Regions from separate parts of the Streptomyces sp. NPDC051576 genome, predicted to be linked through region 2. Evidence: predicted binding sites of a transcription regulator. Region 2 holds the regulator's gene; each other region holds the start of a gene.
The links. The regulator HrcA, encoded in region 2, represses chaperone genes, less so after heat shock. The targets are predictions, from matches to a motif close to TTNGCACTCNGNNNNNCNGAGTGCNAA.
Positions count from the first base shown of each region.

Region 1: a site for HrcA is predicted at 1,043-1,069, ahead of groES (co-chaperone GroES). Genes of this name have one in related genera too.
Region 3: a site for HrcA is predicted at 761-787, ahead of groL (chaperonin GroEL). Genes of this name have one in related genera too.

Region 1 covers NZ_JBFAZO010000001.1:365,513-367,777, reverse strand. Annotated here, with positions in the region: gene groL (chaperonin GroEL) at 1-470, opposite strand, end outside; gene groES (co-chaperone GroES) at 590-898, opposite strand; gene AB0M63_RS01855 (hypothetical protein) at 1,201-1,860, opposite strand; gene AB0M63_RS01850 (polysaccharide deacetylase family protein) at 1,857-2,265, opposite strand, start outside.
Region 2 covers NZ_JBFAZO010000006.1:30,539-32,803, reverse strand. Annotated here, with positions in the region: gene dnaJ (molecular chaperone DnaJ) at 1-833, opposite strand, end outside; gene hrcA (heat-inducible transcriptional repressor HrcA) at 834-1,850, opposite strand; gene AB0M63_RS20805 (MBL fold metallo-hydrolase) at 2,023-2,265, shown strand, end outside.
Region 3 covers NZ_JBFAZO010000004.1:530,140-532,404, reverse strand. Annotated here, with positions in the region: gene AB0M63_RS16110 (cold-shock protein) at 408-614, shown strand; gene groL (chaperonin GroEL) at 950-2,265, shown strand, end outside.

The sequences.
Region 1 (2,265 bases), on a different contig from region 2:
CCGACCTGGCTGTCCTGCGCGGACAGACCGGCGACGGCGGCGATGTCGGCCTTGTCGTCGATCGGCCGCGCGGTGGCGAGCAGCTCGTCGGAGATGGCCTTGACGGCGGCGTCGATGCCCTTCTTCAGGGCGGCCGGGGAGGCACCCGCGGCGACGTTGCGCAGGCCCTCGCGCACGAGCGCCTGGGCGAGCACGGTGGCGGTGGTGGTGCCGTCACCCGCGATGTCGTTGGTCTTGGTCGCCACCTCCTTCACGAGCTGCGCGCCGAGGTTCTCGTACGGGTCCTCGACCTCGACCTCGCGGGCGATGGTGACACCGTCGTTGGTGATGGTGGGGGCGCCGAACTTCTTGTCGATGACGACGTTGCGGCCCTTGGGGCCGATCGTCACCTTCACCGTGTCGGCAAGCTTGTTGACGCCGCGCTCGAGGGCGCGACGGGCGTCCTCGTCGAACTTCAGGATCTTCGCCATGGGAGCGGTTCAGCCCTCTCGGAAAACGTGGGTGAAACGAACTACGCCCCCGACGCCCGGCTTCATAAGGTCGCGGGGGCCAGGGGCGCAGCTCACATACTGAATGTGCGTGAAGTGAATTACTTCTCGATGATCGCGAGCACGTCGCGGGCCGAGAGGACGAGGTACTCCTCGCCGCTGTACTTCACTTCGGTGCCGCCGTACTTGCTGTACAGCACGATGTCGCCGGTCTTCACGTCGAGCGGAAGACGCTCGCCGTTCTCGAAGCGGCCCGGGCCCACGGCCAGGACGACGCCCTCCTGGGGCTTCTCCTTGGCCGTGTCCGGGATGACCAGGCCAGAGGCCGTGGTCTGCTCGGCGTCGAGCGGCTGGACCACAATGCGGTCCTCAAGCGGCTTGATGGCAACCTTGGAGCTGGTGGTCGTCACGATCCGACCTCCCCCTTCGGAGATCTCACGGGGTTAACTGTCTGAGGTGGCGACCAGGTGGATCCGTCGTCGCGGGTGCCGGACCTGCCCGTCGCTATTGGCACTCTCCAGGGGGGAGTGCCAGACCTGAGACTATGACTGCGATTAGCACTCGGTCAAGCGGAGTGCCAATGCCTGCGGCGCTTGGGCGGGATTTTTGACACCGTTCGCTGCAGTGGCCGTCCCTGGGGGCTGCGCCCCCGGACCCCCGCATCGGCCTTCGGCCTCGTCCTCAAGCGCCGGACGGGCTGAAGTTGCTGGAGTCAGAGGTAGTCCTCCAGGTTGCCCACCGTCAGGCCCTGTCCCTGGATCGTTCGCAGTAGGCGTGCCGTAGTGACGGCCCGGTCCACCTGGACGATGTCTCCGGGGGTGAGGTGATGGTCGCCCCGGGTGTAGGTCAGGGTTCCGGTCGTGGTGGAGGCCCTCCATAGGACCAGGGCGGAGACACCGCAGTCGGCCGCGGCACGGCGGGTCGTCAGGTCGTAGGCGGCGGGCCGGAGGAGGCGGGCCCGGGTGGCGCAGATTCGGGTCCGCTGGGCGGTGTACGGGCGGCCGGTCAGGGTCGGGCGGGTGCGGAACACCGTGACGGGAAGCCGTAGTTCGCGGATCAGGTCGGCGAGGTTCGGGTCGTGGTCGTCGTCGTGGGTCAGGAAGACGACCTTGTCGTGGGTGCGGACGTGGTCCACGACGGGCGGGAGGCCCGGGCCCGCCGAGCGGGCGGCGGGCCGGGAGGCCGGCTTCGGGGCGGGGGCGAGCGGGGCGGTCAAACCCCAGTGGCGGTACGGCTGTTCGTGGGTCGGGCCGTGCTGGTGTACGCGTTGGGCCGCCTTCTTGCCCAGCCGTTCGATGGGGTCGACGGACTGGGCGCAGCCGGTGAGGAGGGTGGCCGCCAACGCGACGGCCACCGGCGCCCGCAGCCTCACAGGTAGTCCTCCAGGCGGGCCACCGCGTACCCCTCGGCCGTGACCTTGCCCAGGAAGCGGCGCATGTCGTCGACCATCGTGCCCTTCCAGTCCTCGCGGCCCCGGAAGTGGGTCAGGACGATGTCGCCGGGGTGCAGCTCCCGGTCGTCCTCGCGGTACTCCCAGTGGTCGACGTAGACCTCCTCGTCCCAGATCGGGGCGTACTTGATGCCGCAGGACTTGGCGGCGACGAGGGTGTCGTGGTTGTAGTTCCCGTACGGCGGCCGGAAGACCGTCGGGGCCTTGCCGAACTGCTTCTTCATGATGTCCTGCATGCCGCAGATCTCGCGCTTCTGCTCGGCGTAGGACAGGCCCGGCAGGTAGGGGTGCGTGAGGGTGTGGTTGTTGATCGTGTGCCCCTGGGCC
Region 2 (2,265 bases):
AGGGACGCCGCCGTCATCGGGAGGGTGACCGTGCAGTGCAGGTCGTCGCCGCGGCGCTGGAACATCGCGTGCGGCAGCTCGTGGATCTCGACGTACAGGTCACCGGCGGGGCCGCCGCCGGGGCCGACCTCGCCCTCGCCCGCGAGCTGGATCCGTGTGCCGTTGTCCACGCCCGCCGGGATCTTGACGGTGAGCGTGCGCCGCGAGCGGACGCGGCCGTCACCGGCGCACTCCGGGCACGGGGTCGGGACGACGGTGCCGAAGCCCTGGCACTGGGGGCAGGGGCGGGAGGTCATGACCTGGCCCAGGAAGGACCGGGTCACCTGCGAGACCTCACCGCGGCCGCGGCACATGTCACAGGTCTGCGCGGAGGTGCCGGGGGCCGCGCCCTCGCCGTTGCAGGTGTTGCAGACGACGGCGGTGTCGACCTGGATGTCCTTCGTGGTGCCGAAGGCCGCCTCGTCCAGCTCGATCTCAAGCCGGATCATGGCGTCCTGGCCCCGGCGGGTCCGCGAGCGCGGTCCGCGCTGCGAGGCCGTACCGAAGAACGCGTCCATGATGTCCGAGAAGTTCCCGAAGCCGCCCGCGCCGAAGCCCGCGCCCGCGCCGCCCGCCTGCGAGAGGGGGTCGCCGCCGAGGTCGTAGACCTGCTTCTTCTGCGGGTCCGAGAGCACCTCGTAGGCGGCGTTGATCTCCTTGAACCGCTCCTGAGTCTTCGGATCCGGATTGACGTCCGGGTGCAGCTCGCGCGCGAGCCGGCGGAAGGCCTTCTTGATCTCATCCTGCGACGCGTCGCGACGCACGCCGAGAACGGCGTAGTAGTCCGTGGCCACTTAGGACTCCGCCAGGATCTGTCCGACGTACCGTGCCACTGCGCGTACCGCTCCCATCGTTCCCGGGTAATCCATGCGGGTCGGTCCGACCACGCCGAGCTTGGCGACTGCCTCGCCGCCCGAACCGTAGCCGACCGACACCACCGAAGTGGAGTTGAGTCCCTCGTAGGCGTTCTCGTGACCGATCCGTACGGTCATGCCCGAATCCCCCGCCTCACCAAGCAACTTGAGGAGGACGACCTGCTCCTCCAGGGCTTCCAGGATGGGGCGGATGGTGAGGGGAAAGTCATGTCCGAAGCGGGTGAGATTGGCGGTGCCGCCGATCATCAGCCGCTCCTCGGTCTCCTCGACGAGGGTCTCCAGGAGGGTGGAGAGCACCGTCGCGACCGTGCCGCGGTCCTCGGCCTCGAAGGCCTCCGGCAGGTCCTGCACCAGCTGCGGCACGTCCGCGAAGCGGCGGCCGGCGATCCGGCTGTTGAGCCGCGCGCGTAGATCCGCGAGCGAGGCCTCCCCGAACGGCGCCGGGCAGTCCACCATGCGCTGCTCGACCCGCCCGGTGTCCGTGATCAGCACGAGCATCACGCGCGCGGGCGCCAGCGCCAGCAGCTCCACGTGCCGCACGGTCGAGCGGGTCAGCGAGGGGTACTGCACGACGGCGACCTGCCGGGTGAGCTGCGCGAGCAGCCGGACCGTACGGCCCACGACGTCGTCGAGGTCGACGGCGCCGTCCAGGAAGTTCTGGATCGCCTTGCGCTCGGGGCCGGTCATCGGCTTGACGCCGGCGAGCTTGTCGACGAAGAGCCGGTAGCCCTTGTCCGTCGGGATCCGCCCGGCGCTGGTGTGCGGCTGGGCGATGTACCCCTCGTCCTCCAGGGCCGCCATGTCGTTGCGCACGGTCGCCGGGGAGACGCCGAGGCTGTGCCGCTCGGTGAGCGCCTTGGAGCCGACCGGTTCCTCGGTGCCGACATAGTCCTGGACGATGGCGCGCAGCACCTGAAGCCTGCGTTCGCTGAGCATCGCGCACACCTCCAGTTCTGGTCGCCGGTACCGTCGGTCTGCCCTTTTCCTGGCACTCTGTGCGCGCGAGTGCCAGCGTTCCCCGGCCCAGTGTACGGCCGTGAGGTACACCCCGGGCAAGGCCGGTCCTGCGATGTCACGCCGTGGGTGCCGTCACCGTTAGCGTCGCCGTATGACGGTGACTTGGGAAGAGCTGGGGTGGGAGCGGCTGGCCGCCGGGGTGGGGCGGTGCCGGCTGCCTGGCTGGGACTGCACGGTGGGGCTGGTCGTCGGAGGCGGCTCGGCGCTCATGATCGACGCGGGGTCGAGCGTCGCGGAGGGCGCGCGGTTGCGCGGGGAGGCGCAGGCGCTCGCCGGGCACCGTGTGACCCATCTCGCGCTCACGCACCCGCATTTCGACCATGTCTTCGGGGCG
Region 3 (2,265 bases), on a different contig from region 2:
ACCAAGAGTTCATTGAATTGCCCCCTCCGTGAGAGAAGCGGAGGGGGCAATTCTCTATGATTGAGCACGGTACAGTTGGGGAACGCGCTCCACTCCGCATGCCGGACGCATATGAGTACCGGCTTCGCATGCGACGAGAAGTAGCCAAAGTGTGCAGGTCTTTTGCACCTTATGTTCTCTTTATGGGGCCCGACTTGCCCTGAAGTCGGACGAATTCTCCGTAAATTCCCGACCGGTCCTGCCCGGAATTCTCGTCGGATTGACCTGTTGCAGACGGCAGTTGGACGGATACATTCGGCCGCGGTCGACGCGTTCCGGCGCACGCCCCCAATCCTGTGGGGGGTGAGGTCTGACCCGGATCCGCGAAGTGCGGGTCCGTGCAAGGGCCAGTAATAGGGGAGTTAGGCATGGCTCAGGGCACCGTCAAATGGTTCAACGCGGAGAAGGGGTACGGCTTCATCGCGGTCGACGGTGGTGCGGATGTTTTCGTCCACTACAGCGCGATTCAGATGGACGGCTACCGCACCCTGGAAGAGGGTCAGCGGGTCGATTTCGAGATCTCGCAGGGTCAGAAGGGGCCGCAGGCTGACATGGTCAAGCTCGCGGTCGGCTGAAGCACGCGCCGACGAACAGCAGCGACGTTCTTCGTTCCCACCGAAGGGCTCGTACCTCTGGGGTCACCCCCTGGGGTACGGGCCCTTCGGCATGTCGGAGAGCCGGTACGAGGAGCCGGTACGAGGGGGTCAGTAGCTGGGAGCCGCTTGCACTCGACCATGCCGAGTGCTAATCATTGGCGTTAGCACTCTGAAGGTGAGAGTGATAACGAAGGACCGGGTGGGTGAGGCCCGCAGGCCAGGTGGTGCAAGGAACCACGGGGCAGGCAGGCCGTCCGTCGCGGGCGCCAGCGCGGTCCGGAGCAATCCACCCCAGTCCGGGAGGACCACTTCACATGGCCAAGATCATCGCGTTCGACGAGGAGGCACGGCGCGGTCTCGAGCGCGGGATGAACCAGCTCGCCGACGCCGTCAAGGTCACCCTTGGCCCCAAGGGCCGCAACGTCGTCCTCGAGAAGAAGTGGGGCGCCCCCACGATCACCAACGATGGTGTTTCCATCGCCAAGGAGATCGAGCTCGAGGACCCGTACGAGAAGATCGGCGCCGAGCTGGTCAAGGAAGTCGCCAAGAAGACGGACGACGTCGCCGGTGACGGTACGACCACCGCGACCGTCCTCGCCCAGGCCCTCGTCAAGGAAGGCCTCCGCAACGTAGCCGCGGGCGCCAACCCGATGGCCCTCAAGCGCGGTATCGAGAAGGCCGTCGAGGCCGTCTCCGGTGCCCTCCTTGAGCAGGCCAAGGACGTGGAGACCAAGGAGCAGATCGCTTCCACGGCCTCCATCTCCGCCGCCGACACCCAGATCGGCGAGCTCATCGCCGAGGCGATGGACAAGGTCGGCAAGGAAGGCGTCATCACCGTCGAGGAGTCGCAGACCTTCGGTCTTGAGCTGGAGCTCACCGAGGGCATGCGCTTCGACAAGGGCTACATCTCGGCGTACTTCGCCACCGACATGGAGCGTATGGAGGCGTCGCTCGACGACCCGTACATCCTGATCGCCAACTCGAAGATCGCCAACGTCAAGGACCTGCTCCCGCTCCTGGAGAAGGTCATGCAGTCGGGCAAGCCGCTGCTGATCATCGCCGAGGACGTCGAGGGCGAGGCCCTGTCCACGCTGGTCGTCAACAAGATCCGCGGCACCTTCAAGTCCGTCGCCGTCAAGGCTCCGGGCTTCGGTGACCGTCGCAAGGCCATGCTCGGCGACATCGCCATCCTCACGGGCGGCGAGGTCATCTCCGAGGAGGTCGGCCTCAAGCTGGAGAACGCGACCGTGGATCTCCTCGGCCGCGCCCGCAAGGTCGTCATCACCAAGGACGAGACCACGATCGTCGACGGCGCCGGCTCCGCCGACCAGGTCGCCGGCCGGGTCAACCAGATCCGCGCCGAGATCGAGAACAGCGACTCGGACTACGACCGCGAGAAGCTCCAGGAGCGCCTCGCCAAGCTCGCCGGCGGCGTCGCCGTCATCAAGGCGGGCGCGGCCACCGAGGTCGAGCTCAAGGAGCGCAAGCACCGCATCGAGGACGCCGTTCGCAACGCGAAGGCGGCCGTCGAGGAGGGCATCGTCGCCGGTGGTGGCGTCGCGCTCATCCAGGCCGGCAGCGTCTTCGAGAAGCTTGAGCTCGAAGGTGACGAGGCCACCGGTGCCGCGAT